Regions from separate parts of the Bradyrhizobium sp. Leo114 genome, predicted to be linked through region 4. Evidence: predicted binding sites of a transcription regulator. Region 4 holds the regulator's gene; each other region holds the start of a gene.
The links. The regulator LexA, encoded in region 4, represses DNA repair genes until DNA is damaged. The targets are predictions, from matches to a motif close to TGTTCNNNNTGTGTTCNG.

Region 1 (3,244 bases), on a different contig from region 4:
TGGTGATCGTCTCATCGGCGCCCAATGCCGAGATCGGCAGAGGGCTGACAGCTTCGACCTCCGCACCATCCTCGATGATCCTGCCTGACGAATGCCGCGTCAGCGTACGCGCGCAAACCGAGGTGGCGGCGATCGCGCCGCTGACGGCAAAGCCGCGCCGACTGAGAGCGCCGCAGATGATCTGCAGCATCGCGTGTTCGCCGCCGAACAGATGGGCGCAGCCGGTGATATCGAGGAAGAGACCGTAGGGCGGATCGAGCGCCACCAGAGGTGTGAAGCGGTCGCACCAGTCGGCGATGTCATTGAGCGTTTTGGCATCCGCGACCTCGTCGGCATCATAGACCGTCAGTTCCGGGCAGATCGCGCGAGCATTGGCGAGTGGCAGGCCAGTCGACAGCCCGCTTCGCGCGGCGATGTCGTCGAGAGAGTGGATGACGAGCGCGTTGTGCTCCTTGATGACCACGACACTGGGGATCTCTTTCTTCACCTCTCCCATAGGGAGAGGTGGGAACTCGCGGCGATGCCGGTTCGATCAAGGAGACTGCGTGACTCGCGGAGGCACCCCCACCCCAGCCCTCCCCCGCTTGCGGGAGAGGAGGTGCGGCGTCCGTGTGGCGATCAACTGGCGAGGCGGTGCGCGCCAGTTGCCGCTTGATCCGATCGATGGGCAGGCGCGGCAGCCACAGGCTGAGGATACGCCGACGGTTCACTGAAAAGGCACTCATCACATTTCCATTCCATGATCCATCGCCCGACCGGGCCATGACGGTTGCGAACGAGCTGCGCATCGAACAGAGGCGCGCCCCACGCGCTCCAACTGGCGCCCGGCGGCGAATGCGCCGCGCGCACGATCCATCTGGTTTCCGCGGTGGACGGAAGCGGCGTTGCGGCGAGGCGCAGCAGCAGCGCGGGGACGCCTGATGATTGCGCTGATAGCGTCAGCTTGCGGCTCGCGACCAGATCGAGCTGCTTGGACTCGCCCCAGACTTCCATGATGACGGCGCCTAACGCGTCGCAGGCGAGCGCATCGGCCGTGGTGCGCAAGGCATTGTCGATGTCGGCGGCGCGCACGGTGACGAGGAGGCGCGGATCGAGGCCGAGTTCGGACAGACCGTTCATCGACAGCGCGCCGGATTCGGTTTCGGAAAAATCCTGCCGCACCCAGACCAGCGGCTTTCGCGCGGCAAGACGGCCGGCGAGACCTGCGATGAAACCGGTGGCGGAAGCGCCCTGGTGCCCCTCGGCAAACACCTCGTGCACCGCGGCTTTCGCGAGGCCGCCCTTGAGCATCGCATCAGCGCCGGCATGACCGAGCGCGATCCGCGGCAGCGGATGCGCTTCATTGGATGTCTCAATGCGCTCGATGCGCCCACGTAGGGACGCAAGCGTGCTCAGGCGTGCGCTCGTCATGCGCCGCTCCTTAAGGAAGATATCGGGGCCGCTGCTGGCTTCCGGGAGAAACTAGAAGCTGGCCCAATTGTTCATGGTATGTTCTAATATAAAGCCAACTGCGCGGGAGGAGTCAATCAGATTGGTAACGGGATAAATTCATGAATGAAATCAACTGGATTCATGAGAGCCGTCATGGCCGGGCTTGTCCCGGCCATCCACGTTCTTTCCTTGGTGAGGAAGGCGTGGATGCCCGGGTCAAGCCCGGGCATGACGAGAGGAGAGACAGGAGGGAGAGTAAGTGCCATGCACCACATCATCCTGGGCAGCGAGACTGATTTCGACGGCTGGCGAAAGGCAGCACGGACGCTGGTGCTGAACGAGGTGCCGCCTGACGATGTGACGTGGACGGTGCGCAACAACGAAGTCGAACCGTTCGATGCGCCGGACCGCGAAGCGCCGCTCGAGCCGCCGCACGGCACGTTCAGCGTGCCGGCCAAATTCGTCGAGCTGGCGAAAACCGCGATCCTGCATCGCGATGCCGAGCGCTTTGCCCTGCTCTATCGCCTGTTGTGGCGCCTGCGCCGCGACCATGACCTGCTCGACGTCGCCGACGACCCTGATGTCGCGCGCATCCATGCGATGGCGAAGGCCGTGCATCACGAGGCACAGCGGATGCGGACGTCGATCCGCTTCCGCGAGATCGGGCGCGAGCACAAATCGCATTTCGTCGCCTGGTTCGAGCCGCAGCATCATGTCGTGGAACTGGCGGCGCCATTCTTCGCGAGCCGCTTCGCCGACATGCCCTGGTCGATCCTCACACCTGATGTCTGCGCACATTGGGATGGACATGCGGTGTCGATCACCCCTGGTATCGGCGAGGCCGGGATGCCTGCAGGCAATCGGCTGGAGGAAATCTGGCAGCGTCATTACGCTACGATCTTCAACCCGGCCCGGCTGGCAGCGAAGCAATCGAGGAACCTGCGGGAGGCTTCGACGATTAAGCCCACAAGCGAAATCGCCACGCCACCGGAACCCGCCATGATCCGCCACGCCGACCGACTGAGTGCGCTGCGGAAGGAAGCCGCCGATTGCCGCGCCTGCCATCTCTATGAGCATGCGACCCAGACCGTGTTCGGCGAAGGCCCGCAAAGCGCGCAGGTGATGCTGGTCGGCGAGCAGCCGGGCGACAAGGAAGATCTCGCCGGAAAACCGTTCGTCGGTCCCGCCGGCCTGATGCTCGACCGCGCGCTCGACGAAGCCGGTATCGACCGCAAAAAGGTCTACGTCACCAATGCGGTGAAACATTTCAAATTTGTGCCGCGCGGCAAGATCCGCCTGCACCAGAAGCCGAATACGCCGGAGATCAAGGCCTGCCGCCAATGGTATGAGCGGGAACTCGCATCGATCAAACCGGACCTGGTAGTGGCGATGGGCGCGACCGCTGCGCAATGCGTGTTCAACAAGCTCACGCCGATCAACAAGAACCGCGGCCGCCTGATCGATCTTGACAACGACGTCAAGGCGCTGGTGACGGTGCATCCCTCCTATCTGCTGCGGCTCCCCGATGAGGATGCGAAAGCGCGGGAATATCAACGCTTTGTCGAGGATCTGAAGATCGCCGCGGAACTGTTGAGGAAACGCGCGCGGGCTGCGGCATAAGCATGGCCCCATGCATAGCACTGCAAATATCAAGCCGTTGATCTATTTACAACCTTACATTGATGGACAATACTCCCCTATTACAGGGGGAGTTTGGGGCGTCTTGTTCACGCCAATGACGTTCCCATGCGGTCGACGCGCTGCCACGGCGCCACAGCCCCGGCGTCAGGCAGCGCGCGACCGCTCCTCTCCA
Region 2 (3,244 bases), on a different contig from region 4:
CGGCCAGCTTCAGCGACGCTTCGGACTTGTCGACAACGATGATATCGGCCGCACACATCGCCTTGAGACACTGGATTCCGATGTGGCCCAACCCACCTGCACCGATTACGACACAGGATTCGCCCGGCAAAAGGTGACGAGAGGCCTTCTTGACCGCGCGATAGGCCGTGAGGCCCGCATCCGCATAAGGCGCCACATCCTTTGGTGCAAGAGTCCGTGGCAGCGGCACAATATTGCGTTCGGAGGTGCAAAGGAATTCTGCATAGCCGCCGTTGCAATCAAGCCCCGGAAACGTGCCGGGACCATGCATATCGAAGCCTCGGCGACAGGCGAGACAGGTGCCACCGGTGATCTTCGGGTGAACGATGACCGGGTCACCCTTCTTTACTCCCTCGACTTCCTTGCCAACCTCTTCGATCCAACCTGCATTTTCGTGTCCCATGATGATGGGTAGCAGTTTGTCGCCGGTCGGATCCATATGCGGCTTCCATACACCTTCGATGATATGAAGGTCGGTCCTGCATACGCCAGCACCACCGATGCGGACGATGACATCAGTCGATTTAGTCAACTTGGGATCAGGCGCTTTTTCTTCGCTGACCCACTGGTCGTTGGAAAGCTTCTCGTCGTACGCTCTCAATACTTGGGCTCTCATGTTGTCCTCCGTCTGCCCGGCGAGCTTTGCGCTCGCCATCGCGGAGGCGCCTCAGCATTTTTCGTGCCAGCGGAGCTGTACAGCACAAGCGCGCGCATCTAAGCACGTCAGGAACGGCGAGGTCTTTGCCGCTGGCGGCTAGCTGGTAAATAGGAGCTCGTACCCACCGGTCGCTTGTCGGGCCAAGGCTTTCGAGGGTTAGAGGTCTTTTTCGGCGAGTTTGCGAAACTCGTCGGGCACGGAACGAGAAATGCCAAGCGCTGCCGGGCCGTATCCGATCGCATCCCATCCGAAGCGATCGCGGATCTTGTCGACGGCGCAATCAGCCGCCCAACGGGCCATGCCTATCCTGGTGCCGGGGCGGCGCGCTTCATCTTGAAGTTCAAGCGGGAGTTCGAGCTCGAGATCCCAGTGCTCCTCAAGATGCGACGCGGAGATCGCCAATAGCGAGATGGTCTTCTGGTCCGGATGATCTGCAAGAATCGCTCGCACCAGTTCCTCGGCGATCTCAGCAAGAATCATGGTCGCGGAGATCGGCGCATCGAGCGTTACCGAGCGCGTCACCGAGCTCAGGTCGGCGAAGCGAACGCGGACCGTCACGGTTCGACCGGGCCTGGACTTCGCCCGGAGTCGCGTAGCGATGCGGTCCGCGAGGTGAAGCAGCGTGGGTCGAATAACCCGCTCTTCGGCCGGCTTCCTGCCAATCGCTGACTGCGCCCCTGCCGATCCGGCCCGGCAGTGAGACTTGATCTCCCGCGGATCGCGATTCCATGCCAGCGCCGCGAGTTTCTCGCCTGCAGCGGGACCGAGCAAGCGCTCGAGCGACCAACCCGGTGTCTTTGCCAGATGCCCGATGGTCAGCACGCCGATTTCGGCGAGCTGCGCCTTCGTGACGGGACCCACTCCCCACATCAGCTCGACGGGCAGGCGGTGAAGGAACTCCAGTTCGGTGTCGGGATCCACGACCACGAGCCCATCTGGCTTCGCCACTTGCGAGGCAATTTTCGCCAGATGCTTGGTGCGCGCCACACCGACCGAGATCCCAAGACCGATCTCCATCCGCACGCGTTGGCGGATTGTCTTTGCAATTTCGGCGGGCGTACCGAAGAGATGGGTGCAGCCGGCAACGTCGGCAAACGCCTCGTCGATGGAAATACGCTCCACCAGTGGCGTGAAATCGCCGATCACCTTGATGGCAGCATCACCCAGCCGTTGGTAGTCCTTGAAATGGCCGCCGACAAAAGTGAGTTGCGGACATAGCCGGCGTGCGTGCCGTCCCGGCATACCACCTCGAACCCCGAACGCCTTGGCTTCGTATGAGGCAGCAAGCACAACCCCGCCACCGACAGCGATAGGTCTGCCGCGCAGCGAAGGATCGAGCAGTTGCTCGACCGAGGCGTAAAAGGCATCAAGGTCTGCATGAAGGATGGTGGCCGCCGTTGCCATCCAGAGCGTTCACCGGTGAAATTTGACCGAAATTCATTGAGAACATAATGCGAACATGTTGGAACGCGTGTCAAGCCCCGTTTCACAAAGGCTGAGAAGCTATTGGCTGCTCAAGCCTGGGCCTGGTTGAGCGACCGTTCTCTCTTCAGCTCACGGGAACGCGATTGAGCGAAAGGCTCCTGTTGCACGGCCGTCATCAGGTCTCCGTACAGCATACCGATATCGAGACGAGACCATCATCCCCAGTGACGAGCGGACGGTACCTGATAAGGGCAGAGGTTGACATGCACCCTGCCGATAGTTGATCTTTTTGCTCGCGGAATTCAGCGGATCGAGATTGGACAGACCTAACAACCAAGGCTAGCAAACGACTACCCCGGTCACGGAAAGGGGAATCAGGCGCGGACATGCCGATCTCTGACAAGGAAATTCAAAGTACGTCCGACGCACCAAGGGACGGAGAGAAAAACACCCGCACCGCGACGCGCGCTCCTTCCATCATTGTCGGCATCGTTGCAGCTGCCGTCGTCGCGCTCTCTGTCTTCTATCTCTTGCGACCGGAACCACTGCTCGTCCAGGGCGAGGTCGATGCAACGCGGCTGGATATAGCCGCGCGTGTCGACGGGCGGGTCAAGGAAATTCCCGTCGAACGTGGCCAGAACGTTCCGGCTGGCGCTGTGCTCGTGCGGATCGACAATCCCGAAACTCTGGCCAAACACGAGCAAATGAAGGCAGCAAAGACTGTCGCCGAGGCTCAACTTGCCAACGTCCTCGTCGGAACACGGGTGGAAACCATTGCCGCACGGAAAGCGGCAATGGAGCGGGCGCAGGCTGCCCAGGTGCTTGCCCAGAAGACCTTTGACCGTACCTACACATTGACCCAGCAAGGCAATGCGCCGCAAGCCCGTCTCGACCAAGTGACCGACACGCTGCACGAAAGCGAGCGCGCAGTCGATCAGGCCAAATCGTCCTACGACCAGGCTGTCAATGGCTACACAAAGGAGGAGCGGGCGATCTCCAGGGCCAACGTCGAAAAGGCCACTGCCGATATCCAGAGCGTTCAATCGATCATCGATCAACTCGTGGTCTATGCCCCCGTCGCCTCGCAGATCTATCAGCGCAATATTGAGCCTGGCGAATACG
Region 3 (3,244 bases), on a different contig from region 4:
AAGCGTCGCCGCGGTTGCCTCGGCCCCGCCGGCCACCGATTGGGCGGCACGCTCGAGTTGCCGGATCATGCCGCCGAGCTCGAGTTCCAGCAGCTCGAGGATTTCCCCGGCCGAACCGGTATCGTGGGAGGGGTTATCGGCCGGCGCCGCCGCTGCGGTCGCAACCTTCGGCTCGACGGCTGCTGCCACGGGTTCCGGATCTCGCTTGCGAAACAAACCGAACGCCGCCATTGGGGTTCTCTTGCAAGTTGAAATGGACTGTCCGATTCTCCCATCCGTAGGTGAAATCGTGGTTAACGGCTGCCTGATTTTCCGGAAGGCGGCACGGCCGGCATGCCAGATCACGCCGCAAGTCTTTGATTTTGGCCTGTCGGAGGCCTATAACGCCGCGCCTCACCCCCTTTTTGAAAGACGATTCCCAAGGGACCTCGCATGGCCGGCCATTCCCAATTCAAGAACATCATGCACCGCAAGGGCCGGCAGGATGCCCAGAAGTCGAAGCTGTTCGGCAAGCTGGCCCGCGAAATCACGGTCGCGGCCAAGCTCGGCACCCCCGACCCCGCCATGAACCCCCGGCTGCGCGCCGCGATCGTTGCCGCGCGCGCGGAAAACATGCCGAAGGACAATATCGAGCGCGCCATCAAGAAGGCCGCCGGTAACGAGGGCGAGAACTATGACGAGATCCGCTACGAGGGCTATGGCCCCGGCGGCGTCGCCGTGATCGTCGAGGCCCTGACCGACAACCGCAACCGCGCCGCCTCCGACATCCGCTCCTACTTCACCAAGTCGGGCGGCAATCTCGGCGAAACCGGCTCGGTCGCCTTCATGTTCGACCGGGTCGGCATCATCGAATATGACCACAAGGCCGCCTCCGACGATGCGGTGCTGGATGCGGCGATCGAGGCGGGCGCCGACGACGTCGTATCGAGCGAAAGCGGCCACGAGATCTACGCCTCGCCGGAATCCTACCGCGAGGTCGCGAAGGCGCTGGAAGCGAAATTCGGCGAGCCGCGCAAGGCGTCGCTGACCTGGAAGCCACAAAACACCGTCGCCGTCGATGACGAGACCGGCGAGAAGCTGCTCAAGCTGATGGATCTGCTCAACGACCACGACGACGTCCAGAACGTGTTCGCCAATTTCGAGATCTCGGACGCGCTGATCGCGAAGATGGGCGGGTAGCCCCATCTCTCGTGATGCCGTCATGGCCGGGCTTGTCCCGGCCACCCACGCGTATCCACTCGTGCTGAAGGACGTGGATGCCCGGGACAAGCCCGGGCATGACGAGGTGGGGGCACCGCTTTCCCCGTGCATGACCTCCCCGTTTGTGTTTCGTTCTCGAAACGCAGCGGTTATCACTACCCCATGACAGTCCAGCCGATTCGCAAACCCACCCGCATTCTCGGCATCGACCCGGGCCTCCGCCGCACCGGCTGGGGCGTGATCGAGGTCGAGGGCAATCGGCTGGTGTTCATTGGCTGCGGCTCGATCGAGCCGTCGGAACGGCTGCCGCTGTCAGGCCGGCTGCTTGCGATCCATGAGGGGCTGGCCGCCGTGCTCGGCGATTTCAAACCGGCGGAAGCCGCGGTCGAGCAGACGTTTGTCAACAAGGATGGTGTTGCGACGCTGAAACTCGGTCAGGCCCGCGGCGTCGCCATGCTGGCGCCTGCAATGTTCGGCATCGAGGTTGCCGAATATGCGCCGAACCAGGTCAAGAAAACCGTGGTCGGCGCCGGACACGCCGAGAAGAACCAGATCGCCGTGATGCTGAAGATCCTGCTGCCTAAGGCCGAGCCGCAATCGCCCGACGCCGCCGATGCACTCGCGGTCGCGATCACGCACGCCCATCACCGCCAAAGCACCGCGCTGCGACTGAGAGTAGCCAGCCTATGATCGGCAAATTGAAAGGCCTCATCGACTCCTATGGCGAGGATTATGTGATCCTCGATGTCGGCGGCGTCGGCTATCAGGTGCATTGCTCCGCGCGCACGCTGCAGGCGCTGCCGTCCCCCGGCGAGGCCGCGGTGCTCTCGATCGAGACCTATGTGCGCGAAGACCAGATCAAGCTGTTCGGCTTCCGCACCGACAACGAGCGCGAATGGTTTCGCCTGTTGCAGACCGTGCAAGGCGTCGGCGCCAAGGTCGCGCTCGCCGTGCTTGGCACGCTGCCGCCTTCCGACCTCGCGAACGCGATCGCGCTGCGTGACAAGGCCGCGGTGGCGCGCACGCCCGGCGTCGGGCCGAAGGTCGCCGAGCGCATCGTCAGCGAGCTGAAGGACAAGGCCCCGGCCTTTGCCAATGTCGATCCCGCCGTGGTCCATCTCGCCGGCGCCATCGACAACGAGCGCGCGCCGCGTCCGGTGACCGATGCGATCTCCGCATTGGTCAATCTCGGCTACGGCCAGCCGCAAGCCGCCGCCGCCATCGCCGCCGCCTCGCGCAGTGCAGGCGAGCAGGCCGAAACCGCGCAGTTGATCCGGCTGGGCCTGAAGGAACTCGCGAAGTGATGGCTCACCCTACGGGACTATGCCTTCGCACTGCCTGTTACTGTGCCCTCTCCCCTTGTGGGAGAGGGCAGCACCGGAATCGGCAACGAACACGATTGGGTGAGGGGTTTCTTTCCGCGAGCACCTCGCCCGCGGCGACAACCCCTCATCCGTCGCGCATTGCATGCGCGCCACCTTCTCCCACAAGGGGAGAAGGGAAGGACGCGCGCTTTGCCCACCCTACGATCGCTGCGATCGTCACGGAATTGACGACATGAACCCGCCCTCCCGCATCGTCACTCCCGAACGCCGCGCCGATGATGTCGGCGACACCGCGCTGCGTCCGCAATCGCTGTCCGATTTCGTCGGCCAGGCGCAGGCGCGCAAGAACCTTTCGATCTTCATCGAGGCCGCACGCAAGCGCGGCGAGGCGCTGGATCACGTGCTGTTCGTCGGGCCTCCGGGTCTTGGCAAGACCACGCTGGCGCAGATCGTCGCGCGCGAACTCGGCGTCGGCTTTCGCGCCACTTCGGGCCCGGTCATTGCAAAAGCCGGCGATCTCGCCGCGCTGCTCACCAATCTGGAAGAGCGCGACGTCCTTTTCATCGACGAGATCCATCGCCTGAGTCCCGCCGTGGAGGAGGTACTCTATCCCGCGATGGAGGATTTTCAGCTCGACCTCATCATCGGCGAGGGTCCTGCCGCGCGCTCGGTGAAGATCGAGCTTGCAAAATTCACCCTCGTGGGCGCCACCACGCGCG
Region 4 (3,244 bases):
GCGCGGCGGTGCTTCTCATTGCGGTGGTCTGGGCGGTGAGGGCGCCGCAACCCGACATCCTGATTTCCGGCGACGGCCGCAATGTCGCCGTTCGCGGCGGTGACGGGCGGTTGCACCTGATGCGGACCGCGAAGGACGCGTTTCTCGCCAAGGAGTGGCTTGCCGCGGATGCCGATGCCCGCAGCGCGAGCGATCCTTCGCTCACGGAGGGCGTGTCCTGCGATGAGAGCGGCTGCGTGACCTCTGTGGCCGGTGGCGCGTTCATCGCGCTCACGCAGCGATCCGAGGCGCTCGCGGACGATTGCGAACGGGCGGTGCTGATCGTGACCGCACGGCCGGTGCCACAAGGCTGTGCGGCGGCGGTCATCGATGCCGAGCGCCTGCGGCGGCAGGGCGGGCTGGCGCTGCGGCGGAACCGGAACGGCTTCGTCATCGATGCGGTCAAGCCCGCCGGCCTCGACCGGCCGTGGTCGCCTGCGGTGTCAGGCGAAGGCGAACCCGAGACCACGATCCGGATCCAAGGGGCACCCGCGCCGCGCGCCATCGATGCGACCCCGTCCGAGTCCGACCTGCAGCCGGAAGACTGAGCGCTCCCGTCAATCTCCACCGGCGTTGGCCGGCAGCTCGAAGGCGCCGAGCCGAAATTCGTCGGGACCGCCCGAATGCGACGGCACTTGCACGAGCGTGAAGCTCGCATCCGGAAATCGCTCCCAGATCGCGAGATCTTCCGCTGCGACGGTGAGCCAGCCGAACCTGAACATGTATCGGCCGGGCTGGGCCACCCGTCCGGCTTTTTGCCATGTGATCTTGGTGACCACCGATCATGCCCCTTGCGAATAGTTCAACAAAACCACATCTGCCCCGGGATGGCCTCCGGGGCCGCTCGAATACTTTGCTTTTCACCCGCGGCAACGTCCCGCCGGCCGAGACCGGCGGCGCACGCTGCCCGAAGCTCTCAGCCGATGAACAGCGGGTTCGGCGCGGGGCGCTGGTCGACCGCCTTCGGTGCCGGCTCTGCAACATGATGCGTCACGGGCAATTGCAGCACGGTCGCCCGCTGCCCTTCGCAGAGCTGGGTCACCAGCACATGGCTGCCATCGGGGAAGTCGATCGCGTCGTGATGACGATCCCGAATATGCGCATCGATCTGGTTGAACTTGCCGACACGGAAGCCGGTCGTCTTGGTCCAGATCCAGCGATTGTCGTAGCGGACGTTATCGGCGAACGCGAGTTCGGTCCCGGGAAGCATGCAGACTGCGACCGTCGGATCGCTTTCCGAAGCGAAGCCGCGGGTCGAGGTACCGCGGAAGGTGGTGGTGATAAGCGTCTCTCCAACCTGGGCGGGACGCGTCGCCACGGCATGCAGGCTATAGTCACACATCGGATTGCTCCTCATTCGAGATAGCCGACCCGGCCTGGGAAGAGGCGCAGGCCTCTATCAGAGTGGACGATAACTTATAAGCCTCTGCTCCGTTCTTGGCATTTGTACGGCCCGCGCCCTCTAGCCGTTCACAAACACGATAGGAGGCGCTGCCGCACATCTCCTTGCACCGAGAGTGCCCCGGCGAACTTACCGGGGCTCTTATTCTAATCACTCTAAATCGTTCTTGTCAGTGTCCTTGAGGGCAGATCACCCACCAAAGTACCAGACGAGCTGCTGCGTCCTCGTCGGCTCAGTACTTGCGATAAAGCCCGATCAGCTTGCCCTGGATCCGCACCCGGTTCGGCGGCAGGATGCGGACTTCGTAGGCCGCATTGGCAGGCTCAAGCGCGATTGACGCGCCGCGGCGCCGGAAGCGCTTCAGCGTCGCTTCCTCCTCATCGATCAGCGCCACCACGATGTCGCCGGTGTTGGCGGTGTCGTTACGCTGGATCAGCGCCATGTCGCCGTCGAGGATGCCGGCCTCGACCATGGAATCGCCGCGCACCTCGAGCGCATAATGCTCGCCGGAGCCGAGCATGTCGGGCGGCACGCTGATGGTGTGGCTGCGGGTCTGCAGCGCCTCGATCGGCGTACCCGCCGCGATCCGGCCCATCACGGGAACGGCGACGGGACGGTTGCCATCGTCTTCGGCCACGGCCGCGCTGGTCGTGCGCTTGCCGAGCGTGCCCTCGATGACGCTCGGCGTGAAGCCGCGGCGGCCGTTGCCGGCGGCGGAGAGCTCAGGCAGTTTGATCACCTCGATCGCGCGGGCGCGGTTCGGCAGGCGGCGGATGAAGCCCCGTTCCTCCAGCGCCGTGATCAGGCGGTGGATGCCGGACTTCGAGCGCAGGTCGAGCGCGTCCTTCATCTCGTCGAAGGAAGGAGGCACGCCGGCCTCTTTCAGCCGTTCGTTGATGAAACGCAGAAGTTCATACTGTTTGCGCGTAAGCATCGCGAGCATTCCCCCGGTTGGTAGCGTCGTTCGATCCGAGACTTGAGAAGAGCTGATCTCGGGAGTCACGCACTCCCATTCGTAGACAGCGAGTTTCGAAACAAATCATGAACGGACACTATATGTTCGATATGTGTTCCGCAACCACTTAATTTCTGGTGAACGCGACCAGAGATGCTCCGGCAGGTGTTGGTCGCAGCGTCATTCAGGCAATCGGAGGATGTCGCAAGGCGCGCCTTTTGCTGCGGCCGGCGCGAATGGCGGACGGATCACAAGTGCCTGCGCCGCAGTGAGATTCCCAAGCAGCGAACTGTCCTGCTTGGTGACCGGCGTTGCGATCAGCGTGCCGTCGTCGCGCTCTTCGAGTAGCGCACGAAGATAATCTTCGCGCTGATCGTTGGCGGCGAGATCGCGGCCGAGCAGGGCGCTTTCCGTCACGTGATGAATCGCCGAGCGGCCGAGCAGGGCCCGAATCAACGGCACCAGGAACAGATAGGCGCAGACATAGGACGACACCGGATTGCCGGGCAGGCCGATCACTCGCATCGCGCCGAGCCGGCCATGCATCATCGGCTTGCCCGGCCGCATCGCGATCTTCCAGAACGCCATGGTCACGCCCTCGGCCTCAAGCGACGGCTTCACGAGGTCATGGTCGCCGACCGAGGCGCCGCCGGTGGTGATGAGGATGTCGGCGCCCGCGGCATGCGCGCGGCGTATGCCGTGGGTGGTGGCGGCAACCGTGTCGGCGGCGACCCCCAGATCGATCGCTTCAGCGCCTTCTGCACGCGCCATCGCCCGCAGCGCATAGCCGTTGGAATAGACGATCTGGCCTGGACCCGGAGAGGTGCCCGGCATCACGAGTTCGTCGC

Region 1: ACZIRK_RS28135 (ImuA family protein) is a predicted target of LexA. The motif match lies at 1,479-1,496, and genes of this name have one in related genera.
Region 2: dinB (DNA polymerase IV) is a predicted target of LexA. The motif match lies at 2,140-2,157, and genes of this name have one in related genera.
Region 3: ruvC (crossover junction endodeoxyribonuclease RuvC) is a predicted target of LexA. The motif match lies at 1,320-1,337, and genes of this name have one in related genera.

What each region holds. Positions count from the first base shown of each region.
Region 1 covers NZ_JBUYEN020000026.1:91,489-94,732, reverse strand. The annotation lists partial or broken gene ACZIRK_RS28140 (Y-family DNA polymerase) at 1-725, opposite strand, end outside; gene ACZIRK_RS28135 (ImuA family protein) at 619-1,410, opposite strand; gene ACZIRK_RS28130 (hypothetical protein) at 1,527-1,697, opposite strand; gene ACZIRK_RS28125 (UdgX family uracil-DNA binding protein) at 1,696-3,051, shown strand.
Region 2 covers NZ_JBUYEN020000006.1:162,298-165,541, reverse strand. The annotation lists gene ACZIRK_RS09640 (NAD(P)-dependent alcohol dehydrogenase) at 1-655, opposite strand, end outside; gene dinB (DNA polymerase IV) at 854-2,101, opposite strand; gene ACZIRK_RS09630 (HlyD family secretion protein) at 2,509-3,244, shown strand, end outside.
Region 3 covers NZ_JBUYEN020000005.1:206,171-209,414, forward strand. The annotation lists gene ACZIRK_RS08520 (methyl-accepting chemotaxis protein) at 1-231, opposite strand, end outside; gene ACZIRK_RS08525 (YebC/PmpR family DNA-binding transcriptional regulator) at 433-1,179, shown strand; gene ruvC (crossover junction endodeoxyribonuclease RuvC) at 1,363-1,890, shown strand; gene ruvA (Holliday junction branch migration protein RuvA) at 1,887-2,504, shown strand; gene ruvB (Holliday junction branch migration DNA helicase RuvB) at 2,758-3,244, shown strand, end outside.
Region 4 covers NZ_JBUYEN020000024.1:10,550-13,793, reverse strand. The annotation lists gene ACZIRK_RS26585 (ComEC/Rec2 family competence protein) at 1-587, shown strand, start outside; gene ACZIRK_RS26580 (hypothetical protein) at 597-818, opposite strand; gene ACZIRK_RS26575 (hypothetical protein) at 956-1,381, opposite strand; gene lexA (transcriptional repressor LexA) at 1,674-2,375, opposite strand; gene ACZIRK_RS26565 (molybdopterin molybdotransferase MoeA) at 2,577-3,244, opposite strand, start outside.